3 regions of the Kitasatospora sp. NPDC004531 genome follow, and region 2 is predicted to be linked to each of the others. Evidence: riboswitches for the same ligand, from Rfam matches in the RefSeq annotation. Region 2 holds a riboswitch; each other region holds the start of a gene.
The links. Region 2 has a riboswitch for cyclic di-AMP ahead of ACWEMJ_RS01485 (M23 family metallopeptidase). Riboswitches for the same ligand answer to the same signal wherever they lie in the genome.
Positions count from the first base shown of each region.

Region 1: another riboswitch for cyclic di-AMP. It lies ahead of ACWEMJ_RS05030 (transglycosylase family protein); the one in region 2 lies ahead of ACWEMJ_RS01485 (M23 family metallopeptidase).
Region 3: another riboswitch for cyclic di-AMP. It lies ahead of ACWEMJ_RS29570 (transglycosylase family protein); the one in region 2 lies ahead of ACWEMJ_RS01485 (M23 family metallopeptidase).

Region 1 is NZ_JBSGDD010000006.1:116,910-126,228, forward strand. It holds gene ACWEMJ_RS05015 (pseudouridine synthase) at 1-415, shown strand, start outside; gene ACWEMJ_RS05020 (AurF N-oxygenase family protein) at 542-1,468, shown strand; gene ACWEMJ_RS05025 (CapA family protein) at 1,827-2,756, shown strand; gene ACWEMJ_RS05030 (transglycosylase family protein) at 2,779-3,954, opposite strand; cyclic di-AMP (ydaO/yuaA leader) riboswitch at 3,958-4,126, opposite strand; gene ACWEMJ_RS05035 (MFS transporter) at 4,523-5,776, shown strand; gene ACWEMJ_RS05040 (MFS transporter) at 5,874-7,244, shown strand; gene ACWEMJ_RS05045 (hypothetical protein) at 7,282-7,944, opposite strand; gene ACWEMJ_RS05050 (tyrosine-protein phosphatase) at 8,003-8,701, opposite strand; gene ACWEMJ_RS05055 (glycine hydroxymethyltransferase) at 8,801-9,319, opposite strand, start outside.
Region 2 is NZ_JBSGDD010000002.1:44,384-53,702, reverse strand. It holds gene ACWEMJ_RS01505 (ATP-dependent Clp protease proteolytic subunit) at 1-394, opposite strand, end outside; gene tig (trigger factor) at 630-2,012, opposite strand; tRNA gene ACWEMJ_RS01495 (tRNA-Pro) at 2,217-2,290, opposite strand; tRNA gene ACWEMJ_RS01490 (tRNA-Gly) at 2,441-2,511, shown strand; gene ACWEMJ_RS01485 (M23 family metallopeptidase) at 2,683-3,687, opposite strand; cyclic di-AMP (ydaO/yuaA leader) riboswitch at 3,693-3,846, opposite strand; gene ACWEMJ_RS01480 (hypothetical protein) at 4,217-4,411, opposite strand; gene ACWEMJ_RS01475 (PP2C family protein-serine/threonine phosphatase) at 4,821-6,032, opposite strand; gene ACWEMJ_RS01470 (GNAT family N-acetyltransferase) at 6,203-7,456, shown strand; gene ACWEMJ_RS01465 (ribose-5-phosphate isomerase) at 7,520-8,005, opposite strand; gene ACWEMJ_RS01460 (biotin transporter BioY) at 8,075-8,671, opposite strand; gene ACWEMJ_RS01455 (amino acid permease) at 8,948-9,319, shown strand, end outside.
Region 3 is NZ_JBSGDD010000105.1:12,026-21,344, reverse strand. It holds gene ACWEMJ_RS29595 (JmjC domain-containing protein) at 1-375, shown strand, start outside; gene ACWEMJ_RS29590 (JmjC domain-containing protein) at 409-1,284, shown strand; gene ACWEMJ_RS29585 (MazG family protein) at 1,327-2,325, shown strand; gene ACWEMJ_RS29580 (SDR family NAD(P)-dependent oxidoreductase) at 2,332-2,751, opposite strand; gene ACWEMJ_RS29575 (cytochrome P450 family protein) at 2,904-4,148, shown strand; cyclic di-AMP (ydaO/yuaA leader) riboswitch at 4,400-4,587, shown strand; gene ACWEMJ_RS29570 (transglycosylase family protein) at 4,591-5,310, shown strand; gene eno (phosphopyruvate hydratase) at 5,540-6,829, shown strand; gene ACWEMJ_RS29560 (FtsB family cell division protein) at 6,935-7,372, shown strand; partial or broken gene ACWEMJ_RS29555 (DUF501 domain-containing protein) at 7,405-7,917, shown strand; gene ACWEMJ_RS29550 (Ppx/GppA phosphatase family protein) at 8,067-9,002, shown strand.

The DNA of each region.
Region 1 (9,319 bases), on a different contig from region 2:
CTACGAGGCGATAGCCCGGCACGACCCCGCGGTGAGCCTGCCGACCACCGTGATCGACCGGCTGGTCAAGGACCACGGCCGGCTGGACGCCTACCGGGTGCCCGGCGAGCCGAACGCCGAGAGCCGGATCGAGCTGCTGGCCGCCCGCGACGGACTCGGCCGCTACCGGCTCGCCCCGCGCACCGGCCGCACCCACCAGCTGCGGGTGCACATGAACGGGCTCGGCCTGCCGATCCTCGGCGACCCCATCTACCCGCGGCTGCTGCCCGCGCAGGACCCCGAGGACTACCGGCGTCCGCTCCAACTGCTGGCCCGCTCGCTGGAGTTCACCGACCCGGTGGACGGCACGCCGCGGCGCTTCGTCAGCGGACGGGTGCTGGCGGCCTGGGCCGACCCGGCCGCCTGGCGCGGCTGACGGATCCGCGGAGCGGCGACGAGCACCTCCTTGTGCGCAGTGTATTGACGGGGAGTCTAATAACTTCTACCTTCGCGGCAGGCACCGTTCCATCCCTCGACTCCACCCCACCGCGAAGGAGCCGGCATGCCGCCCCAGCCCGCCGCCACCCCCGGCGCTCCCGCCCGCGAGCGCACCGCCCCCGACCGGGAACGCACCGCCGAACGCCTGCTCGCCTCCTCCGCGAAGCTCTCCTTCGACCCGCTCAAGGACGTCGACTGGGACGCCGACCCCGTCCCCGGCGCCTACTACTGCCCGCCCCGGCACCTCTCCCTCTACGGCACCGCCCTGTGGGAGCGGATGACCGAGGACGAGCGCATCGAACTCTCCAAGCACGAGGTCGCCTCGATCGCCAGCGTCGGCATCTGGTTCGAGGAGATCCTCATGCAGATGCTGCTGCGGCACGCCTTCGACCGCGACCCCACCAGCAACCACGTCCAGTACGCGCTCACCGAGATCGCCGACGAGTGCCGGCACTCGATCATGTTCGCCCGGATGATCGCCAAGATGGGCGCTCCCGCGTACGGCACCGGATTCGTCGCCCACAACCTCGGACGGCTGTTCAAGGCGATCTCCACCCACAGCCAGACCTTCGGCGGCACCATGTACGTCGAAGAGATCCTGGACGCCTTCCAGCGCGAAGTGATGAACGACGACACCCTCCAGCCGCTCACCCGGCAGGTCTCCCGGATCCACGTGATCGAAGAGGCCCGGCACATCAGCTACGCCCGCGAGGAACTCGTCCGCAAGCGCCTCGGGTTCGTGCAGCGGCGGTGGGAGCAGTTCTTCCTCGGCGTGGTCATCTACTTCGCCACCACCGCGCTGATCCACCCCCGGGTCTACTCCGCCGTCGGCATCGACCCCAAGGTCGGCCAGGCCGTCGCCAAGGCCAACCCGCACTGGCGCAGCACCAAGATCGAGATGGCGCAGAAGGTGATCGGCGTGCTGGGCCGGGCGGGACTGGTCGGCCCCGCCAACCGGTGGCTGCTGCGCGCGGCGGGCGTCATCGCCTGAGCGGGCTCCCGGCGGCCGGCCGGTGGTGGCCCGGTGGGTGATCGTTCGGTCGTGATCGTTCGGTGCGGAAACGGCCTTCCGGGGCGGGAGTTGTGCGGATACAGTGCGACGCACCGAACGATCCGGGGGGATCACCATGCGTCGCACGCCGATCGGCACTGTTGCTGCCGCCATCCTGCTGCTCGCCGCCGTCGCCGGGTGCGGCGGGGCGGAGTCGAGCGGAGCACCTGTCGGCCCGCCCTCCGGGAGCGCGGGAGCGGGTGTTTCGAGTGACGCGGCTCCGGCTCCGAGCGGTCCTGCTCCGGGGAGTTCGGCTCCGAGCGCCTCGGCCTCGGAAGGCGCGGCGGGCAGCATCACCGTGGCCTTCGCCGGTGACGTGCACTTCGAGGGCCGGACCGCCTCCCGACTGAGCGCCCCCGCCGCCGAGACCGCGCTCGGGCCGATCGCCCGGACGCTGTCCGCCGCCGACCTCGCCGTGCTCAACCTGGAGACCGCGATCACCGGCCGCGGCAAGCCCGAACCCAAGACGTACACCTTCCGCACCAGCCCGAAGGCGCTGACCGCGCTCAAGGACGCCGGGGTGGACGTGCTCTCCCAGGCCAACAACCACGCCGTCGACTTCGGCGCCGACGGCCTCGCCGACACCCTCGCCGCCAAGGCCGGCTCCCCGATCCCGCTGGTCGGCATCGGCAAGGACGCGGCCGAGGCCTTCGCGCCGCACATCGCCACCGTGCGCGGCACGAAGGTCGCCGTGCTGGCGGCGAGCCAGGTCGACGAACTCACCAACCAGAAGTGGCGCGCGGGCGACCACAAGCCCGGCATCGCCTCGGCGTTCGACGAGAGGTCGCTGCTGCGCGCCGTCACCGAGGCGAAGGCGCAGGCACCCGTGGTACTGGTCTACCTGCACTGGGGCGACGAGGGCGTGGCCTGCCCGACCGCGGCCCAGAGCGCGCTCGCCAAGAAGCTTGCCGCGGCCGGCGCCACCGCCGTGGTCGGCACCCACGCCCACACCATGCTCGGGGCGGGCATGCTCGGGAACACCTACGTGGCGTACGGCTTCGGCAACTTCCTCTGGTACGGCACCTCGAACTACACCGCCTCCGACGAAACCGGCGTCACCACGCTCACCATCACCACCGACGGGCGGGTGACCGGCGAAACGTTCACCCCGGCGCACATCGACGGCCGGGGCGTGCCCGTTCCGCAGACCGGCAGCGCCGCGAAGGCCGCCCAGCAACGTCGCGACGGCCTGCGCGGCTGCACCGGGCTGGCCGCCGTCCCGAAGTGACGGCGGCTCGGCCGGGTCGCCGTCAGCCCAGGTTCAGCACCTGGCCCGGGTGGATCAGGTCCGGGTTCTCGCCCACCACCTGCTGGTTGCTCTTGTAGAGCTCGCTCCAGCCGCCGTTCACTTCGTGGCTGCGGGCGATCTTCGCGAGCGAGTCGCCCGGGCCGACGGTGTACGGCTGCGGGGACGACGACGCGGCCGGGGCCGGGGCGTCGGCGGACGGGGTGCCGGGCGTGGGCGTGCTCGGGGCCGGGGTGCCGGCGGACGGCTGGCCCGGGGTGCCGCTGGGCTCGGTGGACGGGGTGGGCGACGGGTTGGCGCCGGCGCCGCTCTGGCCCTGGGTGTTGTCGGTGCCCGTGCCCGTGCCTGTGCCGTTGCCGTTGCCGTTCTCGGCGCCGTTGCCGTTCCCGTTCGTGCTGCCGTTCTCGGGGGTGGTGGGCGTGGTCGGGCTCGGGGTGCTGCCAGGGGTGGTGCCCGGGGTGGTGCTCGGGTCGGTGGAGGGCGTCGGGGAGGACGGAGCGGTCGGGGCGGTGCCCGGAGCCGGCGTGCTCGTGGGCGGCTGCGGATGCGTCAGCTGCACGTAGCGCTCGTACAGGCTCTGGTGACTGGTCCAGAACCAGGCGCCGTTCTTCTGGTACCAGTACACGTGGTAGATCGGGTCGTAGCCGGGCAGGCCGGAGAACACCGGCGCGGCGTGCGGCTCGGCGACCGTGCCGTCCGCGGCGGTCTTGGCGGCCGCGGCACCGCGCGCGCCGCGCAGCGAACCCGACTCGTCCGCCGCGTCGTTGTCGTCCACCACACCGGGGGCGTTCGCCGCGCGCAGGTTCGCGGTGTCGGCGCACGAGGCCCACGGCTGCGGGCCCTCGGTGGCCAGGATGCGTTCGGCGACCACGATCTGCTGGCTGCGGGTGGCCCCGCTGGGCAGGTCGGCGTACTGGGTGCCGCCGTAGTCGATCCAGCGCTGGGCGGTGATCTGGAGCCCGCCGTACAGCCCGTTGCCCGGGTCGGAACTCCAGTTGCCGCCGCTCTCGCAGTCGGCGACCCGGTCCCAGACCGAGCTGGGTGCGGCCTGCGCACCCGTCACGGCGAGCAGGGGAAGGGCGAGGCCGACGCCGGCGACGCCCGCTGCGGCGATCGCCCGCTCGGCGGCCTTCTCCGCCTGACTCTGTCGACGGTGACGCCCGGAACCCGTGAAGAGCATGCCCGATCCTCTCCGCACGCCTGCGAGGTGAGCTGTCGGGTTCGGACCGGGAGGCTGGCCCGGCCGCCGTGCGCCGGTCGGATCCGGTGCGGGCGGCTTCACCCCAAGCCGTGGGGGCGGCGACGTACCTGGTTCCCCCGTCCCTGCCCATGGGTTGTGGTGGTCGAACCGCAACACGGCGGACAGGGTTCGGCGTTGCCGCGCGCGGGGCCCGGCGGTGCGGGCCGGACCGAGCCTATTCACTCGAACGGAGCAATCACAAGCGCATCGCGCCCTCATCACGGCCATGTCACGTCGGCCGGACGGCGTCGGAGGCGGACTGCCCGGGTCGGACGGTCGGCTGCTCAACTCTGGCCGATCGGTGGGATTGAGGGAGCGCGAGGCAGGGAAGGCGGGCGCCCGGATTCGGGCCGTTGCGGGCCGATGCGACGTCAATTGCCTTGCGGTGAAAGCAAGTTGATTGCAATCGGGGCATTTTCGGCGTTGCGGATAAATCACGCGACAGGCCGTCCGGCGGGTTCCTACCATCGCGGTGATCACTTTTCCCCGACCCGCTGTGGAGGTGCCCGTGGCTGTGCTGATTCCCGAAGTGCTCCGGGTGGAACGCCAGTTCGCCCGTCTGTTCGTCGGTCAGTCGTTGTCCGTCCTGGGCGACCGGGTCTCGTTCGTGGCGCTGCCGTTCGCGGTGCTGTCGATCGGCGGGTCGGCCGCCGATGTCGGACTGGTCACCGGGGCCGGCCTGGTGCCGATGCTGGTGTTCACCTTGATCGGCGGAGTCTGGGCCGACCGGATACCCAGACAGTGGATCATGCTGGTCTCCGACCTGGTGCGCTGCGCGGTCCAGGCGGCCGTGGCGGTGCTGCTGCTCACCGGGACGGCCCGGGTCGGCGTGCTGGCGCTGCTCATGGTGGTCTTCGGAGTGGCGGACGCCTTCTTCCTGCCCGCCTCCACGGGGCTGCTCCCACTGGTGGTGTCGAGTGAACGGCTGCGCGAGGCCAATGCGCTGCGCGGTTTCGTCCACTCGGCGGGGCTGGTGGTCGGCCCGGTGCTGGCCGGTGCGCTGGTCGCCCTGGCCGGGCCCGGCGGCGCCCTGCTGGTGGACGCGGCGAGCTTCGCGGCCAGCGCCGCTGTGCTGGCGAGACTCGGCGCGGTGGGCGGGCCGGCCGTCGCGGAGCGGGCGGAGCGGCTGGGGATCCTGGCCGAGCTGCGGGTGGGCTGGCAGCAGGTCCGCCGGCGGTCCTGGGTGTGGTCGGGCATGCTCGCGATGGCGGTCTACCACGTGGTGGTGCTGCCTTCGGTCTTCGTGCTCGGCCCGGTCCTGGCGGACCGGGAGTGGGGCGGGGCCGGCGCCTGGGCGGTGGTGGTCACCGCCTTCGGTCTCGGATCCATCGTCGGGGACGTCTGCGCCTTCCGCCTGAAACCGGCCCGACCGATGGCGGTGGCGGCCGTCGCGATGGCGGTCGCCTCCTGCCAGGCGCTGATCATCGGATCCGGCGCCCCGGTCGCGGTGATCGCCGCGCTGGAGGCCTGCACGGGAGTCGGCGTCTCCCTGTGCTTCGTGCTGTGGGAGACGTCGCTCCAGGTGCACATACCCGAGCAGGTGCTGTCCCGGGTCAGCTCCTACGACCACCTGATCGCGGTGGCCCTGATGCCGCTCGGCCTGATACTCGCCGGCCCGCTCTCGGACGGGATCGGCGTGCACCGGACGCTGTTCGGGATGACCGCGCTGGCCGTGCCCGCCGCCCTGCTCCTGCTCGCCCTCCCGTCCGTCCGGAGGCTGCCCGCACAGCCGTCGGCCGACGCCTCTCCCATTAATCCATGAAAGAGTGGAATATGATCGAGGACGCGCCACCGCCCGAACACCGCCCGCGGCGCACCGGTCCACGCACCACGATCCACGCACCACCTGGGAGCCACCCATGTCCGTCCCGGCCCAGCGCCCACTGCCGCCCTCGGCGGCCGCCCCGGGCGCCACCGCGCCCGGCGGCCCCGCAGGCCGGCCGATCCGGCTCGGGCTGCGCGCCAACCTCGCGCAATTCGGCCTGCTGGTGGCGGTCAACGCCTTGGTCGGCGGCATGCTCGGCCAGGAGCGGACGGTCCTGCCGCTGCTCGCCGACCAGGTCTTCCACCTGTCCGCCTACACGGGCGCGCTGACGTACATCCTGGCGTTCGGCGCGACCAAGGCGGTCACCAACTTCTTCGCCGGCACCCTCTCCGACCGGTACGGGCGCAGGCCGGTGCTGATCGCGGGCTGGCTGGTGGCGCTGCCGATACCGGCGATGCTGGCCTGGGGGCCGACCTGGGGCTGGATCGTCGCGGCGAACATCCTGCTCGGCGTCAACCAGGGCCTGACGTGGTCCACCACCGTGATCATGAAGATCGACCTGGTCGGCCCGGCCCGGCGCGGGCTCGCGATGGGTCTCAACGAAGCGGCCGGCTACCTCGCGGTGGCCGTCACCGCGACGGCCACCGGCGCGATAGCCGCCCACTGGGGCCTGCGCCCGCAGCCGTTCCTGCTGGGCGCGGCCTACGTCGCACTCGGCCTCGGCCTCACGGTCGCCGCCGTCCGGGAGACCCGGGAGCACGCCCGGGCGGAGGCCGCCGCCCATGCGGCCTCGGTGGGCACGGCCTCGGTGGCTGCGGCCCTGGGCGGTGGCGCCGCTCGTGCGCGGACGGGCGAGGACGACCCGGCGGCGTTCAGCACGGCCCGAATAGCCCGCACCACCAGCCTCGGCGACCGGGCGCTGTCCAGTGCCAGTTGGGCCGGCATGGTCAACAACCTCAACGACGCCCTCGCCTGGGGCATCTTCCCGCTGCTGTACGCCGCCCACGGTCTGGGGCTCGGCCGGATCGGCGTCCTGGCCGCGCTCTACCCGGCGGTCTGGGGCGCGGGGCAGATGCTCACCGGCTGGTGGTCGGACCGGATCGGACGCAAGCACCTGATCACCGCCGGCATGCTGCTGCAGGCCGTCGCGCTCGGCCTTGTGGCGGTCGGGACCAGCTTCCCGGTGTGGGCCGCCGCCCAGGCGCTGCTCGGTGCGGGCACCGCCCTGGTCTACCCGACGCTGCTGGCCGTCATCGGCGACGTCGCCCACCCGGCCTGGCGGGCGCGCGCCGTCGGTGTCTACCGACTCTGGCGGGACGGCGGCTTCGCGGTCGGCGCCCTGTTGGCGGGCATCCTGGCCGACGCGTACGGCGTGACGACCGCGATCTGGGCGGTGGCCGCCCTGACGGCAGCGGCCGGCGTCACCGTGGCGGTGCGGATGTACGAGACCCATCCCCGCGGCTGACCCGCCCGCGCGGCTGACCCGGCCGGCCCGGAGAGGCTTATGGGCCCAGGGAGATCGAGAGGATCTCCATCAGCAGGGCCAGGACCGGCGGCACGATGAACCACACCTGGAGCAGGTGGGGCCGAGCAAGGAAACCGGCGCTGGGCGCTTCGCCGGCGGACCGGCGCTCGGTGGAGCGGTGGGCGCTCACTGCCATCAGCCCGAGGCCGGGAGTGAAGGAGAACAGCCAGCAGCCGATGGCCAACCCGGCACCGTCCCCGAATGCTTGGCCCGGGCCGGTGGCGAGACACCGGCCGGTCGGCACGCAGTTGACCTCCAGCACGGTGCCGGGGGAGTAGCGGACGGGGCTCGTCGACAGCCGCAGGCGGCCTTCGGCGGGGACGGCGCCGGCCGGACCGCCCCGACCGGCGCAGTCGAAGGTCACCTTCCGTCCCACGACAGGGTTCGCCCAGCAGTCGTCCACGGCCATCCGCAGGTGCGGTATCCCGCGCCAACCCGCCTGGTAGGTCAGGTCGTCCGCCGCCTCGTACACGGCGCGCCCGCCGAGGAAGGAGATGAGCAGCAGGGCAGCGGTCGAGAGCAGCAGCAGAAGGCCGACCCGGAGACGGTACCTGCCGGAGGAGCGGCGCGAGCCCTCGCGGCCGGTGCGCGACACGCGGACGGCCCGGCGGCGCGGCCGGTGTCTGTCGGTGTCGTTCACGCCGCTGCCCCCGCTCGGTGCGCGCTTCGCTTCGTCGGCACTGTGGCGCCGGCAGCTCCTACCGTCGCTGCCCGGAGCGGAACTCGGCGTGCAGGGCGGCGAGTTCCGCGGAGCGGGCGCCGTGGGCGCGCAGATGGTCGTCGAAGGTGCCGTGCTGGGAACGGACGGAGAGCAGGGCGCGCCGCAGGAGGGTGGCCGTGACCGGGCGGGTGGCGTGGGTGGGGGCGCCGGGGGCGGGAGCGGTGAGTCCCAGCGCGGTGTTGGAGCGCAGGAAGTCGGCGACGAGCTCCGGCTCCTGGGCGCCCAGAAGTCGCTGGACCAGCGCGACCACCACCCCGGTGCGGTCCTTGCCGGACGCGCAGTGGACCAGAACAGCCCGGCGTTCGGCGCTCAGCAGGGCCCGGATCGCGGCGACGGTCGGTCGCCCGGCGAGCTCGCCCATCAGCGGGTACAGCTCGGCCTGCTCCTGGGGCCAGCGCTGCTCGGCGAAGACCGGGACGTGCAGGTGGCGGATGCCACTGTCGGCGAGGGCGTCCGGACGGGCCGCGGCCTCCGGGGTGCTGCGCAGGTCGATGACGGTACGCACGCCGAGATCGAGCAGCGCCTGCACGCCGTCGGGTGCGAGCTGGTCCAATGCGCCGGAGCGGTAGAGCACTCCCCGGGGGAGCGCCCCGATGCCGCCCGCGTCCCGGAAGTTGCGCACGCCGGGGATGGTGGGCCCGTCCGCCGCCGTGGCTGTCGATTCGTCCGCGATCATGGCGGTCATCCTAGGCAGCCGGGGCCTGCGGTCGTCCGGGCGGGCCCGGGGCGCGGCGAAGGAGGGAAAGGGAAGGCCGCGGCCCGGGCCGGTGGGTGGTCAGGCGAGGGTGATGCCGGGGTAGAGCGGGTGGGCGGCCAGCAGGTCGACGGCGCGCTTGGCGACCGCGTCGCGCACGGCGGGGTCGAGCACGTACTGGGCCCTGGAGGAGCCGGCGGCGGAGGTGGCGGTCAGGACGGTGTGGATCAGGTCGGCGACCTCGTCCAGCTCCGCCGTGCCGAGGCCGCGGGTGGTGAGGGCAGGGGTGCCGAGGCGGATGCCGGAGGTGTACCAGGCGCCGTTCGGGTCCTGCGGGACGGCGTTGCGGTTGGTGACGATGCCGGAGTCGAGCAGCGCCGCCTCGGCCTGGCGGCCGGTCAGGCCGTAGGAGGAGATGTCCGCCAGCACCAGGTGGTTGTCGGTGCCGCCGGTCACCAGTCGGGCGCCGCGCTTCAGCAGGCCCTCGGCCAGGGCGTGCGCGTTGTCCACCACCTGGCGGGCGTACCCCTGGAACTCGGGGCGCCGGGCCTCCGCGAACGCGACGGCCTTCGCGGCCATCACATGCGACAGCGGGCCGCC
Region 2 (9,319 bases):
CAGTGGCGGAGCCGCCGAGGCCCGCGGAGGGCTGGTGCATCAGGATGTTGGCGTTCGGCAGCGAGAAGCGCTTGCCCTTGGCGCCCGCGGTCAGCAGGAACTGGCCCATCGACGCGGCCATGCCCATGGCGATGGTCACCACGTCGTTCTTGATGTACTGCATGGTGTCGTAGATCGCCATGCCGGCCGAGATCGAGCCGCCCGGGGAGTTGATGTAGAGGTAGATGTCCTTCTCGGGGTCCGCCGCGAGCAGCAGGAGCTGGGCGGTGATCTTGTTGGCGATGTCGTCGTCGACCTGCTGGCCGAGGAAGATGATGCGCTCGTTGAGCAGCCGGTTGTAGACCTGGTCGCCCAGGCCGCCGCCCACGTCGCCGCCGGCGGCGTGCGGTGCCATCGGGCCAGGCATCTGCATCTGCGGGAACGTCACTTAGCCACCTGCTCAGTCGATCTGCGTGTGTGTCGCTGTCCACCGACCCTAACGCGCAGGCCCCGCCGCTGAATCCCCCACGCAGAACTGTTCGCTGTGAGCGCAGGGTGAGCAGGCAGAACGAGGACGGGCCCGGGCACCGTGGGGTGCCCGGGCCCGTACCCGGTCCGAAACTCCGCCGGATTCCCGGCGGTTACGAGGCTCAGGCCTCGGTGGTCTCCTCGGCGGCGGCCTCGGTGGCGGCGGCCTCGGTGGCCTCCTCCTCGTCCTCGAAGGACACGACCTCACCGTTGGTGTCGGTGACCTTGGCGGCCTCGACGACCAGGGCCAGCGCCTTGCCGCGGGCGACCTCGCCGACCAGCAGCTGCACCTGGCCGCCCTGGACGACCTGCTGGGCGAACTGGTCCGGGGTCAGGCCGGAGCCGGCGGCGCGACGGATGAGGTGCTCGGTGAGCTCCTCCTGGTTGACGCCCAGCTCCTCGTTCTTGACGATCTGGTCCAGCACGAACTGGGTCTTGATGCCCTTCTTCGCCTGGTCCTCGGTCTCCTTGTCGTAGTCCTCGCGGGACTTGTCCTGGGAGGCGAGGTAGGTGTCGAGGGTCAGGCCCATCGGCTCCAGCTGGTGGTGCTCCAGGTTGTGCTTGCGGGTGCCGATCTCGTCCGCGAGCAGCTTCTCCGGGTACTCCATCTCGACGCGGGTGAGCAGCTCGTCGAGGACCTTCTCCTGGGCCTGGGTGGCCTGGTCGAACTCCTTCATCCGCTCAAGGCGCTTGCGGGAGTCCCCGCGCAGCTCCTCCAGGGTGTCGAACTCGCTCGCCAGCTGCGCGAACTCGTCGTCCAGCTCCGGGAGTTCCTTCTCCTGGACGGTGGTCACGGTGACGGTGACCTCGGAGTCCTTGCCGGCCTGGGTGCCGCCCTTGAGGGTGGTGGTGAAGGTCTTGGACTCACCGGCGGACAGGCCGACGACGGCCTCGTCGATGCCGTCCAGCAGGCGGCCGGAGCCGATCTCGTAGCTCACGCCGGTGGCGGTGCCGTCCTCCGGCACCTCACCGTCGACCTTGGCCTCCAGGTCGATGACCACGACGTCGCCCTCGGCGGCGGCGCGCTCGACGTCCTTCACGGAGCTGAAGCGCTCGCGCAGCTGCTGCAGCGACTTCTCGATGTCCTCGTCGGTGACCTCGACCGGGTCCACCACGACGGCGATCTCGGCGAAGTCCGGGAGGGTGACCTCGGGGCGCACGTCGACCTCGGCGGTGAACTTCAGGTCACCGCCGTCGGCCAGGTTCTCGACACCGGCGATGTCGGTGATGTCCGGCTGGCCCAGAACGTCGATCTGGCCCTCGTCGACGGCCTGCGTGTAGAAGCGCGGAAGCGCGTCGTTGACGGCCTCCTCCAGCACCGCGCCCCGGCCGAAGCGCTGGTCGATGACCCGGTTCGGGATCTTGCCCTTGCGGAAACCCGGGACGGTGACCTGCTGGTTGATCTTCTTGTACGCCGCGTCGAGGCTGGGCTTGAGCTCCTCGAAGGGCACCTCGACGGTGAGTCGAACCCGGGTCGGGTTCAGAGTCTCGACGGCGCTCTTCACGGTTGGGTCTCCTAGGGGGCTTGCGGTCAGGGCGATAGGCGGTTGGGGCTGCATTGCTGTCCGTACTACCGCCAGCGGTCCATCCTACCGGTACCACGAAAGCGACTGTGCCCGGCACCGGGTGCACGTCGGTGGGGATGCCACAACACCCGTGCCCCGCAACGACAACAGGGCCCCGCCCGCCGACGAGACCCTGCCGCACGGTCGGGGTGACCGGATTCGAACCGACGGCCTTCCGCTCCCAAAGCGGACGCGCTACCAACCTGCGCCACACCCCGTGGTGCCGAGCAGAAGAGTACACGTCGGCCCGCCCCCGACCGGGGCGATATCGGCGAGCCGACAACGTGGAAGGAGTGTGCAATCCACCGACTCGACCAGGTACCCTGTTCCAGTCCTCGCCACCGCGACTGCGGTGCGGGTACGCGTATGCGGGTGTAGCTCAATGGTAGAGCCCCAGTCTTCCAAACTGGTCACGCGAGTTCGATTCTCGTCACCCGCTCCGAGCAAGGCCGACGGCCCCGACTGCCCACGCAGTCGGGGCCGTTGCCGTTGGCGGGCGCCTCGCGCGGGCGGGCGGACGGACGGCGAGCAGGCGGGCAGGCGGCGCGGGCAGGCCGAAGGCCCCGGCGGCCGGGGTGGCTGCGCGGGGCCTTCGGGGGTGAGGCGTGGATCAGACGTTGACGCCGTGGGCCGCCAGGTAGGCGATCGGGTCGATGTCGGAGCCGTAGTCCGGGGTGGTGCGGATCTCGAAGTGCAGGTGCGGGCCGGTGACGTTGCCGGTGGCGCCGGACAGGCCGATCTGCTGCCCCGCGGTCACGGACTGGCCGGCCGAGACGGAGATCGAGGACAGGTGGGCGTACTGGGCGTACTTGCCGTCGGCCAGCTTGATGACGACCTGGTTGCCGTAGGCGCCGCCGTTGCCGGCGGAGACCACGGTGCCGGCGGCGATCGCCTTGAGGCCGGTACCGGTGGCGACCGGGAAGTCGATGCCGGTGTGGTAGCCGCTGGACCAGTTGGAGCCGGCCACCTTGTAACCGGTGGTGACCTTGCCCGGCGCGGGGGCGACGTACGCGGCGTTGGCGCTGGTGGTCGCGGCGGCCGGGGCCTGCTGGGTGGCGGCCTTCGGCGCGGCGGCCTTCGGGGCGGCGGCCGGCTTCGCGGCGGCGGTGGCCGTGGTGGTGGCCGGCTTGGCGGCGGGCTTGGCGGCCGGGGCCTGCTGGGTGGCGGCCTTCGGGGCGGCGGCCGGCTTGGCGGCGTCCGAGGAGGCGGACTTGGCGGCCGGGGCCTTGGCCGGGGCGGCCGGGGCCTGCTGGGCGGCGGCCTGGCCGTTGATGGTGAGCTTCTGGCCCGGGAAGATCAGGTCCGGGTTGCCGCCGACCACGGAGCGGTTGTCCTGGTACAGCTTCTCCCAGCCGCCGTCGACGTGCTGCGCGTCGGCGATCCGGGACAGGGTGTCGCCGGAGACGACGCGGTAGTCGTGCGCGGCGGGGGCCCGGTCGGCGACCGGGGTGGCGTCCACCGAGACGGTCGACGGGCGGGCGCCCTGGTCGGCGGCGGTGTGCGCGGAGGCGGCGGTGACCGGGAGGCCGATCGCGGCGCCGGCCACACCGGCGGCGATGGCGATCCGGGCGACGGTGGCCAGGCTCGGCTTGCGGTGCTTGCCCTGAGCGGACATGAAGGCGTTCCTCTCCGACGCCTGCGAGGTGAGCTGTCGGGTTCGGGCGAGAGTTGCCCGGCCGCACGAGTGCGACTTCACCCCGAGCCGTTCCCGGATGTTCCCGGGCCCGGCGACTTACCTGTGGTTCCCCCGCTCCTGCCGTGGCGTGGTTTCTGGTCGGCACCGGACGACGGCAGGACTAGGCGTTCCGTCCGGTGGCCCGCCCGGTCACTGGCCGGGCTGCGGAGGAAGCAAATCCCACGGTCCGCGAGGCTGGCAAACGCCGATTGGCCCCGCTCCCGAGGCCGGGAAGGGGCTGACGGAGCACCAGGTCACGCTGCGCCGACGGGGCGCTGCGGTGTGCGCACGGGATCATGACGGTGCGCGTACGAACCCCGCACGGTGGGCGACTTCGGCCACCGTGCGCGATCGGGCGCGGACCTGGCGTGACGATTCGGGTGACCCTGGTCACCCGCGGGCAGGCCGAAGGGACGGTGCGGGGAGCCTCCCGTCCGTCGTGGCGTGCCGCCCGGGGACCGACGGGGCGTCAACCCGCGATCGAGGCGATGGCCTTGGACACCGAGGTGAGGAACTGCTGGATCGGGTTGGCCATGGTCGACTGGCTGAGCATGAAGCCGAACAGGGCGGCGATGATGGCGTGCCCGGTCTTCAGCTGCTTGTTGCGAATGAAGATCGCGACGATGACGCCGAACAGGACAAGCGCGGAGACGGAGAAGGCCACCGGGACTCACTTCCTCGATTCATGGCGGGGGTTCGGTGGAAGCCGGCGTTGGCTCCCAGGCGGAAACCGGCCCCTGCCCCCCGTGTCCCCACCACTCCATCCGGACTCAGTGTGGTCGCTCGTGCTGAGTGCGTAAAGGACTTGCCCGGTCGCCCGGGGCCCCAACCCGCCTGGTGGGACTGATTTTCGCCGTCCGCGACGATAGCGGACGGGTTCTGACGCGCCGTCGGCGGGCTGCGATCCGACCTGGCCGGCGCGGCAAAGCGGCAGGCCGGAGCACCCGCGTCGGCGGGCCCGGGCGGGGTTGCGGAATTGGCCGAAGATCAACGCCCGGGTTTGACACTCCGTGGGCACTCCGCGCTCACCGCGCCTGCGCATCACGGCAGTTGGGCGGCGGCTCGAAAACGCCTCAGCGCCGCCAGACCAGCAGCACCGCGCGGTCGTCGTTGACGTGCTTGGCCACCGTGTCGATCAGCCGGACCGCGGCGCCGTGCCGGATCGCCGACGGCGCGGTGGCGATCAGCCGGTCGGCCTCCCCCATCAGCCGGTCCATGCCCTCGGCGAGGTCGCGGCCGGGGATCTCCACCATGCCGTCGGTGCACAGCATCAGCACGTCGCCGGGGCCGAGGACGCCGCGCACCCCTTCGAACTTGGCCTCGTCGTAGACGCCCAGCAGCGGCCCCTCGGCCTCCTTGACCTCCCAGTACCCGGCCCCGGCGAGGCGGTGCATGCCGGGCAGGTGCCCGGCGGAGAGCAGTTCGTACTCGCCGGTGTCCAGGTCGACCACCAGGTGGACGGCGGTGGCGAAGCCCTCCTCCCAGTCCTGGCGCAGCAGGTAGCCGTTGGCGGCGGGCAGGAAGTCGTGGGCGGGCAGCGAGCCGAGCAGTCCGCCGAAGGCGCCGGACAGCAGCAGGGCGCGGCTGCCGGCGTCCATGCCCTTGCCGGAGACGTCGGCGAGGACGGCTTCCAGCATCCGGCCGCCGGGGCCGGTGCGGGCGGCGACCATGAAGTCGCCGGAGAAGGACTGGCCGCCGGCCGGGCGCAGCGCGGTGTCGGTGTGCCAGCCGTCGGGCAGCCGGGGGACGCGGCCCTGCACCCGGATCCGTTCGCGCAGGTCGAACAGCATGGTGGAGCCGCCGCGCCAGGGCACCCCGATCCGGCGGCGGAACTGGGCGACCAGCAGTCCGGCGATGCCGACCGCGCCGACCACCAGCGCGGAGCCCGGGGTCACGCCGTGCGCGTAGGCCTCGGGCCGGGCGCTGGCGACGCGTTCGCCGGTGTGCACCAGGGACTCGGTGATCAGCCCGGCGGCGGCGACGGCGTACAGCAGCACCAGGGTGCCGGGGCGCAGCAGCAGCGCGCCGGCCAGCACCGGCAGCACCAGGGCGGTGGGCGGGGCCCAGTCGGGGAGCAGGATGTTCAGCAGGACCAGGACGGGCACGGCGAGGGCGAGGGCGGCGAACGCCCACCAGTCGGCGCCGTCGCCGCGGAAGTAGTCGACGCCGGTGCGGCGCAGCCTGCGTCGGGCCCGGTACAGCGCCGCGCGCAGCCGGGCCGTCACGGGCTCGCGGGACGGTCCGCCGTCCCGGCCCGTCGCTCTGGGACGCGCGCTGCCGGCCATGGGGACCGACCTTATCCACCGGCGGTGCGCGCGTCGACGGCCCGGGTGGCACCGAGTGCAACGGGAGTGGGACGCTCCGGCGGGTTTCGGCCGTGCGCGGGTGTTCGGGTCGCGGCGCGGGCTCGACAAATCGTTCGCACCGTTCCGGATCCGGTGATAGGCAGGGCTTCATGACGACTCGACACCCCCAACTGACCGTGCGACCGCTGCGAGCCGAGGAGTGGGACACCTGGTACGACACGCTGGAGGTGGCCTTCGGTGGTGACGAGGAGGCGCCGGAGGAGCGGGCGCTGTGGAAGGAGTTGACCGAGGTCGAGCGTTCGCTGGCGGTCTGCGAGGGCGAGCGGATCGTCGGCAGCGCTTCGGCGTTCAGCTTCCGGGTGGTGGTGCCGGGCGGCGCGGTGCTCCCGGCGGCGGGCGTGACGATGGTGGGCGTGCTGCCCACCCACCGGCGGCGCGGCGCGCTGACGGCCCTGATGCGCCGGCAGTTGGACGACGTGCGCGCGGCCGGCGAGTGCCTGGCGGTGCTGACGGCGTCCGAGCCGCCGATCTACGGCCGGTTCGGCTACGGGCAGGGCACCCGCAAGGTGACGGTGTCGATGACCCGCGGCCGGGTGCGGGTGCACACCCCGGAGCAGCGCGGCGAGGCGGTGCTGCGGCTGGTCGACCCGGCCGCCGAACTGGCGCGCTGCGAGGAGCTGTACGCCCGGCTGGCCACCCGCCGTCCGGGCACCCTGGTGCGCCGGCCCGGCTGGGACAAGCTGCCGGTGCTGGACGCGCCGCAGTCGCGCGGCGGCTTCTCCCGGCTGCAGTCGGTGGTGGCGGAGGATCCGGAGACCGGTGAACTGCTCGGCTACGCCCGGTTCGCGGTGAAGGGCGACTGGAACGAGCGGGGTGCGGCCGGCGTGGTGCGGGTCCGCACGGTGCTGGCGGAGCAGCCCTGGGTGTACGCCCGGCTGTGGGAGTTCCTGCTGGACCTCGACCTGACGGAGCGGGTGGAGGCGTTCAACCTGCCCGCGGACGACGCGCTGCTGCACCTGGTGTCGGACGTCCGGCACCTGACGCCCCGCGTGGTGGACTCGATGTTCGTGCGGCTGGTGGACCTGCCGAAGGCGCTGGAGGCGCGCGGCTGGGCGCAGCCGGTGGACACGGTGCTGGAGGTCACCGACGCGTTCTGCCCGTGGAACGCGGGCCGTTGGCGGCTGACGGCCGCGCCGGGCAAGCCGGCCTCCTGCGTGCCGACCGACGATCCGGCCGATCTGGCGCTGGACGTACGGGAGTTGGGCTCGGTCTACCTGGGCGGCGGCTCGCTGTCGGCGCTGGCCGCGGCGGGGCTGGTGCGGGAGTTGCGGCCCGGGGTGCTGGAGTCGGTGTCGGCGGCGTTCCGTTCGGGGCTGGAGCCCTGGCTGCCGCACGGCTTCTGACCGCGCCCGGCGAAACGCGCGCCCGCCCGGTTCGACTGCCGGGCGGGCGCGGTGCGTCGGGGGTCAGCCCTGCGGGTGGTGGGCCGGGATGGGGGGCAGTTCGCCGGTGGTCTCGTACTCGGAGAGCATCTCGATCCGGCGGGTGTGCCGGGGCTCGCCGCTGTACGGGGTGTTGAGGAAGATCTCGACGAACTCGGTGGCCTCGTCGAGGGTGTGCATCCGGCCGCCGACCGAGATCACGTTGGCGTTGTTGTGCTCGCGGCCCAGGGCGGCGGTCTGCTTGCTCCAGGCCAGCGCGGCGCGGACGCCCTTGACCTTGTTGGCGGCGATCGCCTCGCCGTTGCCGGAGCCGCCGATCACGACGCCCAGCGCCTCGGGGTCGGCGGCGGTGCGCTCGGCCGCCCGCAGGCAGAACGGCGGGTAGTCGTCCTCGGCGTCGTAGATGTGCGGGCCGCAGTCGACCGGCTCGTGCCCGGCCCCCTTCAGCCACTCGACGAGGTGGTTCTTCAGTTCGTATCCGGCGTGGTCGGAGCCCAGGTAGACGCGCATGGTCACGAGTGTGACATGCCTCCGGGCCCGCGCCCCGACAGGGGCGGCGGGCCCGGTGGGGACGGGTCGTCAGCGGCGGCCGAGCAGCTTCCAGGTGAGCGGCAGGGCGCCCATCGCGAGCGCCATCTTGAGCGCGTCGCCGATCAGGTACGGGTACATGCCGAGGCTCGCGGCCTTGGCGAGCGGCACGTCCAGGGCGAAGGCCAGGTACGGCACGCCGACCGCGTAGATCACCAGGCTGCCGAGCGCCATCGCGCCGGCGGTGCGCAGCGGGCTGCGGTCGGCGCCGCGGCGGGCCAGCGCGCCGGTGAGGGCGGCGGCCAGCACGAAGCCGATGACGTAGCCGAAGGTGGCCAGGCCCGCGCCGGAGGCGCCCTCGGCGAACCAGGGCAGGCCGGCCGCGCCGGCCGCCAGGTACAGGCCGAGCGCGGCGGCGCCGCGGCGGGCGCCGAGCGCGGTGCCGACCAGCAGCGCGGCGAAGGTCTGCCCGGTGACCGGCACCGGCGAGCCCGGCACCGGGACGGACAGCTGGGCGGCGATGCCGGTCAGCGCGGCGCCGCCGGCCACCAGGGCCAGGTCGCGGGCCCGCGCGCCGATCCGGGTGGACGCCTGCGGCAGCAGGTCGGCGAGGACGGCGGTGGAGGGTGTCGAGGCGGCGATGGCCATGGCTGCTCCCGGGGTCCGATGAGGGTGATCACCTGTGAACCTACGCCGCGTCAGGGGTCCGCCACCGCGTCGGGGCGTGACAAAGCCGACCGGGCCCGGCTTGTCGGGTCCGGCCTGTGACCAAGCCCTCACGAACTGCCATCGGTAGCGGCTCGTTCACCGTGCGTGATCCGGGCGTCCGGATGCCGGTCCCGGTTGGGGCGTCCACGTCAGATGCCGAATAGTGGACAGACCCGCCGAAATGGTCGGACAGTCACACAGTCTGGAACCCTCCGCATGACCCGAACTCCGCCCTCCGCCGAGGCGTCCGCCCGGCCGGCCGCCGACGGCGCCACCGAGGACTCCGGTCTGGCCCACGGCCTCAAGCAGCGCCACCTGTCGATGATCGCGCTGGGCGGCGTGATCGGCGCCGGGCTGTTCGTCGGCTCCGGCTCCGGCATCGCCGCCGCCGGGCCCGCCGTGGTGCTCGCCTTCGCCGCCTCCGGGCTGCTGGTGATGCTGGTGATGCGGATGCTCGGCGAGATGTCCGCCGCCCGGCCCGCCTCCGGGTCGTTCTCGGTGCACGCCGACCGGGAGATCGGCCCGTGGGCCGGCTTCACCGTGGGCTGGCTGTTCTGGATACTCCTGTGCGTCGGCGTCGCCGTGGAG
Region 3 (9,319 bases), on a different contig from region 2:
CCCACCGACCCGAACTGGCAGCCGGTCCGCGAGGACAACCCCGGCCCGGTCCTGCTGGACACCGTGGTCCGCGCCGGCGAGGTGCTGTACGTCCCCAACGGCTACGCCCACACCGCCCGCGCCACCGAGGACGGCCCCTCGCTGCACCTCACCATCGCGCTGCGCGAGGCCTGCGCCGTCCACCTGCGCAACCAGCTGCGCGCCCTGCTCGCCGACGGCCTCGAACTGCCCGCCCGCCCCCGCGACGAGGACGAACTGCTCGCCGCCGCCGCCCGGCTGCTGGACCACCTGCGCGGCCGGATCACCGCCGCCGACCCCGCCGAACTGGTCTCCGCCGCCCGCCACGCCGCCCACAGCAGCCGCCCCACCGCCTGAGCCCGCCCGCCCGAGCCCCGAGGAGACCCGACCATGACCGAGACCTGGCTGAGCCGCTTCGTCGCGGACGAGGAGCAGTTCCGCACCCGGCTGTGGCGCACCACCCCCGCCGTGCTGCGCCCCGAGCGCCCGCCGGTGGACGTGCTGCCCGCCGCCGAACTCGACCGGCTGCTCGACCACGGCCTGCTGAAGGTCCCCTACCTGGGCCTGGTGCAGCGCGACGCCCACCTGCCCGCCGAGCGGTTCTGCCCGCCCCGGGTGGTGCTCGGCGAGGTCGTCGGCGGCTACGCCGACGGCGCCGCCGTGCGGGCGCTGATCCGCGACGAGCGGGCGACGCTGCTGCTGCGCTACGTCGACCAGTGGCACGAAGGCGTCCGCACCCTGGCCCGCGGCCTGGCCGCCGAGCTCGGCCGGCAGGTCGAGGCGTTCTGGTTCCACACCCCGCCCGGCACCCAGGGCCGCCCCGTGCACCGCGACGACGCGGACGTGCTGGTGCTGCAGATCTCCGGCGCCAAGCGCTGGTGGGTGCACGGCGGCCCCGCCGACGGCAACTGGGCCCCCGACCGGGAGGACGGCGACCCCGGCGAGGTGCTGCTGGAGACCGTGCTGCGGCCCGGCGAGGTGCTGTACGTGCCGCGCGGCTTCGCCCACCGCGCCCGCGCCGAGGACGGCGCACCCTCCACCCACCTGTCGCTGACCGTCCGGGAGGCCGCCAGCGCCAACCTGTACACCGTCGCGCAGACCCTGCTGATCGACAGCCTCGCGCTCCCCGGCCGCCCCCTCGACGACGCCGCGCTCACCGGCGCCGCCGCCGCGCTGATCGAGCACGCCGGGTCGCTGCTCGCCGAGCTCACCCCCGCCGACCTGCTGGCCGTCACCCGCCAGCTGATGCTGCAGCCCGCGGCCTGAGGGCCGGGAGAAGCGCCCGTCGGCCGTTGTAGGTTCGGTGGCGTGGACACTCCGAAGCTGATCCTGCTCACCACCACCCACCGCGTCGCCCCCGGCCTGCTCAGCTGGCCCGCCTGGGAGGCCCTGCGCTCGGCCCCCGCCGTGCTGGTCGGCGACGCCGACCACCCGCAGCTGCCCGCTCTGCGCGCCGCCGGCGTCCGGCCCCGCACGGTCGAGCGCGGCTCCGCCCCGGCGCTGGCCCGCCTGCTGCTCGCCGAGGCCCCCGCCGTGTGGCTGGAGAGCCCGGACGGCGACCCCGGGCTGACCGACGCGCTGGCCCGGATCGCGGTGGAGGAGGCCGGCGAGCACCCGGAGATCGAGCTGCTGCCCGGCTCCTACGACCTGCCCGGCGCCCGCCTGCTCGACCTGGTCACCGTGATGGACCGCCTCCGCTCGCCCGGCGGCTGCCCCTGGGACGCCGAGCAGACCCACCGGAGCCTGGTGAAGTACCTGGTCGAGGAGGCCTTCGAACTCGTCGAGGCGATCGAGGAGGACGACCGCCCGACCCTGCGCGAGGAACTCGGCGACGTGCTGCTCCAGGTGTTCTTCCACTCCCGGATCGCCGAGGAGCACCCCGAGGACCCGTTCTCCATCGACGACGTGGCCGGCGACATCGTCGAGAAGCTGATGTACCGCCACCCGCACGTCTTCGGCGACGTGGACGTCCGCGACTCCGCCGAGACCGAGGCCAACTGGGAGCAGCTGAAGGCCGCCGAGAAGCAGCGCGACTCCGTCCTGGACGGCGTCCCGGCCGGTCTGCCCGCGCTCGCCTACGCGGCCAAGCTGGTCTCCCGGGTCCGCCGCGCGGGGTTCACCGCCGTCCCCGACGCCCCGTACGAACTGCCCGCCGAACTCACCGCCGACTCGGCCGGCGAGCTGCTGCTGGCGATCGCCCAGCGCGCCCACGACCGGGGCGTGGACGTGGACGCGGCGCTGCGCGCGGCGGCCCGCCGCTACCGCCGCGCGGTCCGCGCCGCGGAGGGCCTGCCCGAGACGGACTGACCGCCGTCAGCCGGCCAGCGGCACGTCCGACACCGGGCGGCGCTGCGCCGGGACGACCTCGCCGATCGCCTCGCCGATCAGCGCCAGCAGCTCGGCCAGCGGGTCCAGGTGCCGGGGCAGATCGGCGAGCTGCACGATCCGCTCGCCGTCCGGGCCCGCGACGGCGAACAGGTCGATCGGGCCGAGGTGCTTGACGGCGGTGTCCACCAGCGCGGCGATGTCCGCCGGGTGGTGCACGTCCCCCGAGACCCCGACCACCGGGCAGCCCGGACGGTCGAGTTCGGCGGCCAGGTCCTCGGCGACCCCGGGCCGGAGATCGGCGATCAGCAGGCCCGCCGCCCCGGCGGCGGAGAGCCGGCGGGCCAGATCGGCCCCCTCGCCCCCGTCGAGCACCGCGATGACCACCACTGCACCGGCTACTCGCATGGCCTGCTCCCCTTCCGAGCGGAACCGAGGGCGGTCCGCACGCCGCCCACCGTGGTTCTGGAGGATCGTAGGCTCGCCCCGACGCTCCGCAACAGGGATTACCCGCCAGGTGACCGGATTCACGCGACGGCGGTTCCAGATACGGTCAAGACATGCCAGATCAGCCCCACGACGCCCACCCGCAACTCTTCACCTGGGACTTCGCCGCCGACCCGTACCCCGCGTACGCCTGGCTGCGCGAGCACTCCCCGGTGCACCGCACCACGCTGCCCAGCGGGGTGGAGGCCTGGCTGGTCACCCGGTACGCGGACGCCCGGCAGGCGCTCGCCGACTCCCGGCTCTCCAAGAACCCCGCGCACCACAGCGAACAGGCCCACCGCACCGGCCGGGTGGGCATCCCGGGCGAGCGCCAGGCCGACCTGATGACGCACCTGCTGAACATCGACCCGCCGGACCACACCCGGCTGCGCCGCCTGGTGTCGAAGGCCTTCACCCCGCGCCGGGTCGCCGAGTTCGAGCCGCGGGTGCAGCAGCTCACCGACCGCCTGATCGACTCCTTCGCGGGGCGCGGCGAGGCCGACCTGATCCACGAGTTCGCCTTCCCGCTGCCGATCTACGCGATCTGCGACCTGCTGGGCGTCCCCGCCGAGGACCAGGACGAACTCCGCGACTGGGCGGGCATGATGATCCGCCACACCGGCGGCAAGCGCGGGGGAGTGGGCCGGGCCGTCAAGCAGATCCGCGCCTACCTGGCCGACCTGATCCACCGCAAACGGGCCGACCTGGGCGACGACTTGATCTCCGGCCTGATCCGGGCCAGTGACCACGGCGAGCACCTCAGCGAGAACGAGGCCGCGGCGATGGCCTTCATCCTGCTCTTCGCCGGCTTCGAGACCACCATCAACCTGGTCGGAAACGGACTGTTCGCCCTCTTCCGCAACCCCGGCCAACGCGCCCTGCTCCAGGGCTCGTTGGAGCGCGGCGAGTCCGGCCTGCTGGAGACCGGCATCGAGGAACTGCTGCGCTACGACGGCCCGGTGGAGCTGGCCACCTGGCGGTTCGCCACCCGGCCGTTGAGCATCGGCGGGGTGGACATCCCGGTGGGCGACCCGGTGCTGGTGGTGCTGGCCGCCGCCGACCGCGACCCGGCCCGGTTCGCGGCGGAGAACACCCTCGACCTGGCCCGCGCGGACAATCCGCACCTGGGTTTCGGACACGGCATCCACTACTGCATCGGCGCGCCGCTGGCCCGGCTCGAAGGGCAGCGCGCGATCGGCACACTGCTGACACGGCTGCCGGATCTCCAGCTCGCCGCCGACCCGGCCGAACTCCGTTGGCGCGGCGGCCTGATCATGCGCGGGCTGCGCGAACTCCCGGTCTCCTTCACGCCCCGCTGACCCGGTTTCGACCGCCGCCGCCCAGCTCCGGTCCGTGACCGCCAACTCCCCTGCCAGGGGCGCGCGGTGCGCCCCCGCCCCGGGCAATACGGACATACGTGGACGGTTTGTGCACGAGAAGTGAAGGTCCGTAATTTCGGCGTGATGGTGGATATATGAGCTTGTGATTGCTCATCAGGTCTGCTTACTCTCCGATTTGCCCGCAGCTGTGGGCCCCGATCGCGGCACGCCGAGTCCTGTCCGCCGCGTCCTCGGGACACCGACCAGGAATTCGGACAGGAGCGGGGGACCCAAGGTGTGAACGCCGTCGCAGTTTTGACGGCTCGGGGTGAAGCCGCCCGGGAGCGGACGCAGCAGTCGCGTCCCGACTCCCCGGCGGCCGGGCCAGCCTCCCGGTCCGAACCCGACAGCTCACCTCGCAGGCGTGCGGAGAGGAAGTCCCATGCTGTTCACCGGTTCCGGCCGCCATCGTCGTAGCACCAAGGCCGAGAAGGCCGTCGCCGCAGCCGGCGTGGCCTCCGTGGGCCTGGCCCTGCCGCTGCTGTCCGCCACCGGCGCGGCGGCCGCGCCCGCCTCCACCTGGGACAAGGTCGCCCAGTGCGAGAGCGGCGGCAACTGGTCCATCAACACCGGCAACGGGTACTACGGCGGCCTGCAGTTCTCCTCCTCCACCTGGCGTGCCTACGGCGGCGCCCAGTACGCCTCCCGCGCCGACCAGGCCAGCCGCGCCCAGCAGATCTCGGTGGCCGAGAAGGTGCTCGCCTCCCAGGGCCCCGGCGCCTGGCCGGTCTGCTCGGTCAAGGCCGGCCTGACCAAGGGCGGCGGCAGCGGCTCCCAGGACACCGCCTCCCGCTCGGAGCAGCGCTCCACCGCGCCGCAGCAGCAGTCGACCAAGGCCACCAAGACGCCGAAGGCCCAGCCGAAGGCGCAGCAGCAGGCTCCCAAGGCGCAGCAGCCGCAGCAGAGCTACAAGTCGCCGAAGCCGGCCACCACCTCGCAGGCCCTCGGCGGCACCTACACGGTGCGGCAGGGCGACACGCTGTCCCAGATCGCCGACCGGCAGCACCTGTCCGGCGGCTGGGAGAAGCTGTTCCAGGCGAACCGCAACGTGATCGGCGGCAACCCCGACCTGATCGTCCCCGGCCAGGTGCTCTCGCTCTGACCCCCGCGGCCGGTCCGGCGCCGGCCCGACCGATGATCCGTCCGCTCCGGGCGCGCGCAGCACAGTTCGCGCCGTCCGGAGCGATCCGGCGGCGGGCAAACAGGTGAACTACCAGTGAGTAGCCGGGCCACACGGTGAGACGGAGCCCGGCCGGGCGTGGCCGCGGGGATGTCTGCGGCTAGGCTCTGGGCGTAACGACCACACATCCGCTTCCGCTAGGAGATGCCTCGTGCCGTCCATTGATGTCGTCGTAGCCCGTGAGATCCTCGACTCCCGCGGCAACCCCACGGTCGAGGTCGAGGTCGGTCTCGACGACGGCAGCACCGGTCGTGCGGCTGTCCCCTCGGGCGCCTCCACCGGCGCCTTCGAGGCGCTGGAGCTCCGCGACGGCGACAAGAACCGCTACTTCGGCAAGGGCGTCGAGAAGGCCGTGCTGGCCGTCATCGAGCAGATCGGCCCGGAGCTGGTCGGCTACGACGCCACCGAGCAGCGCCTGATCGACCAGGCCATGCTCGACCTGGACGCCACCCCGGACAAGTCCTCGCTCGGCGCCAACGCCATCCTCGGCGTCTCGCTGGCCGTCGCGCACGCCGCCTCCGAGGCCAGCGACCTGCCGCTGTTCCGCTACCTGGGCGGCCCGAACGCCCACGTGCTGCCCGTCCCGATGATGAACATCCTCAACGGCGGCTCGCACGCGGACTCCAACGTCGACATCCAGGAGTTCATGATCGCCCCGATCGGCGCGGAGTCCTTCTCCGAGGCCGTCCGCTGGGGCGTCGAGGTCTACCACACCCTCAAGGGCGTGCTGAAGGAGCGCGGGCTGTCCACCGGCCTGGGCGACGAGGGCGGCTTCGCCCCGAACCTGGACTCCAACCGCGAGGCCCTGGACCTCATCACCGAGGCCATCAAGAAGGCCGGCTACACCCCGGGCAAGGACGTCGCGCTCGCCCTGGACGTCGCCGCCTCCGAGTTCTACAAGGACGGCGCCTACCAGTTCGAGGGCAAGCCGCTGTCGGCCGCCGAGCTGGTCGAGTACTACGCCGAGCTGGTCGCCGCCTACCCGCTGGTCTCCATCGAGGACCCGCTGGACGAGTCCGACTGGGACGGCTGGAAGGCCATCACCGACAAGCTCGGCGACAAGGTCCAGCTGGTCGGCGACGACCTGTTCGTCACCAACCCGGAGCGCCTGCGCAAGGGCATCGAGACCGGCACCGCCAACGCGCTGCTGGTGAAGGTCAACCAGATCGGCTCGCTCACCGAGACCCTGGACGCCGTCGAGCTGGCCCAGCGCAACGGCTACCGCTGCATGATGTCGCACCGCTCCGGCGAGACCGAGGACGTCACCATCGCCGACCTCGCCGTCGCCACCAACTGCGGCCAGATCAAGACCGGAGCCCCGGCCCGCTCCGAGCGCGTCGCCAAGTACAACCAGCTGCTGCGCATCGAGGAGATCCTCGACGACGCCGCCGAGTACGCGGGCCGCGGCGCGTTCCCGCGCTTCCGCTCCGCGGACAAGTAAGCACAGCAAGGGCTGATCCAGCCGCTGAGCCTGTTGTGACCGGTGCCCCGGCCTCCACCGCGTAGGGTGGGCCGGGGCACCGGCATGCGCAGGAGGGGCGACCAGATGGCCAAGTGGAGGATCCCCGGACTGGCGGCGCGCCCGCGCTTCACCAGCCGGGCCACCGTGCTGGTGCTCGTCCTGTGCTCGCTGGTGGCGATACTCGCCTACCCGACCCGGCAGTACATCGCGCAGCGCGCGGAGATCGCCGATCAGCGGGCCAAGGCCGAACACGCCCGCCAGCAGGTCGACGAACTGCGCCGGGCCAAGGCCCGCTGGCAGGACCCGGAGTACGTCAAGGCCCAGGCCCGGGAGCGGCTGCACTACGCGCTGCCGGGCGAGACCCCGTTCGTGTCGGTGGCCCCGCCGCCCGCGCCGGGCGACAAGCAGTCCTCCTCGGACGGCGCCGGCCGGCCCAAGGCCGCCCGCCCCTGGTACTCCGCCTTCTGGGACTCGGTGGACGCCGCCGACACCGCACTCGCCGCCCCGCCCGCGGCACCCTGACACCCGCCCCCCACCTGACGAACAGACTGCTGATGAGCCACCAGAACCCTCCTGTCTCCGACCAAGACGTCGCCGCGATCGCCGCCCAGCTCGGCCGGGTCCCGCGCGGCCTGCGCTCCGTCGCGCACCGCTGCCCGTGCGGCAACCCGGACGTGGTGGAGACCGCGCCCCGGCTGCCCGACGGCACGCCGTTCCCGACGCTCTACTACCTGACCTGCCCCAAGGCCGCCTCGCTGATCGGCACCCTGGAGGCGGACGGCGTGATGAAGGAGCAGACCGCCCGGCTCGCCGAGGACCCGGAGCTGGCCGCCGCCTACCGGGCCGCGCACGAGGACTACATCGCCCGCCGGGACGCCATCGAGGTGCTGGAGGGCTTCCCCAGCGCCGGCGGCATGCCCGACCGGGTCAAGTGCCTGCACGTGCTGGTCGGCCACTCGCTGGCGGCCGGCGAGGGCGTCAACCCGCTCGGCGACGAGGCGATCGGCATGCTGGAGGACTGGTGGGCCAAGGGCCCGTGCGTCAGCCCGGCCGAGGTCGAGGCCGCCGGTGAGCGGGTCGCCCGCAACCGCGCCAAGGCCGAGGACCACGCCGCGACGATCGCCGCCAAGGAGGCGCTGACCGCCGAGCGCGCCGCCGCCCGCAAGGCCGCCGGGGACGCCGAGGCCGCCGAGGACGCAGTGGAGGGTGACGAGTCGTGAGCACCACCCGGGTCGCCGCGATCGACTGCGGCACCAACTCGATCCGCCTGCTGATCGCCGACCTGGATCCGGAGACCGGGGAGATCACCGACCTCGACCGCCGGATGCTGATCGTCCGGCTCGGCCAGGGCGTCGACCGGACCGGCCGGCTGCACCCCGAGGCACTGGCCCGCACCTTCGCGGCCTGCCGCGAGTACGCGGAGGTCATCGCCGCCTACGGGGTCGGCCCGGAGCGGATCCGGATGGTCGCCACCTCGGCCTCCCGGGACGCCGAGAACGCCGCCGAGTTCACCGCCGGCGTCAAGGAGATCCTGGGCGTCACCCCGAGCGTGGTGAGCGGCGACGAGGAGGCCCGGCTGTCCTTCACCGGCGCCACCCGCGAGCTGCTCGGCGGCCCGCACCGCCCGCCGTACCTGGTGTTCGACCTGGGCGGCGGCTCCACCGAGTTCGTGCTCGGCGAGCAGGACGTGCGGGCCGCGCACTCGATGGACATCGGCTGCGTGCGGATGACCGAGCGTCACTTCGCGGGCGGCCGGCCCACCGAGGAGCAGATCGCCGCCGCCCGGGCCGACATCCGGGCCGCGCTGGACACCGTGGCGGCGAGCGTCCCGCTGACCGAGGGCGCCACCCTGGTCGGCCTGGCCGGGACGGTCACCACGGTCGCCGGGATCGCGCTGGAACTGCCCGGCTACGACTCCGAGCGGATCCACCACGCGGTGCTGACCGTCCAGCAGGTCCGGGACACCGCCCAGTGGCTGCTGCACTCCTCGCACGCCGAGCGGGCCGCCGTCCCCGTGATGCACCCCGGCCGGGTCGACGTGATCGCGGCTGGCGCGCTGGTGCTGCTGGAGATCATGGAGCGCACCGGGGCCGCCGAGCTGCTGGTCTCCGAGCACGACATCCTGGACGGCATCGCCTGGTCGATCGCCTGATCCGGGCGCCCCGGGAAGCCCTCCCGGGGCCTCCCGGCGTGTCGGGGCAAGAAGCTTCGTGAATTTCTTCACATGGCGAACGGGCCTTTCGGCCCAGCGCGGTGTCCGGTCCGTCCGATATGTGGGACCGAAGGCGCCCGGGGCGACTCGTTCATGGGATCGCAGGCAACGCGCCGTTCATGCCGAAGAAATCGAATGCTCACTCGGGAACCCGTGTGCCGCAAGGATCGTTGCTGCTCAGCGCGGCACCGGGTGCCCCGACGATCACGGCGGGCCGCCCGTGGCGGGCGGGGGAAGGGCCGGGCGCGGAAGTGCGG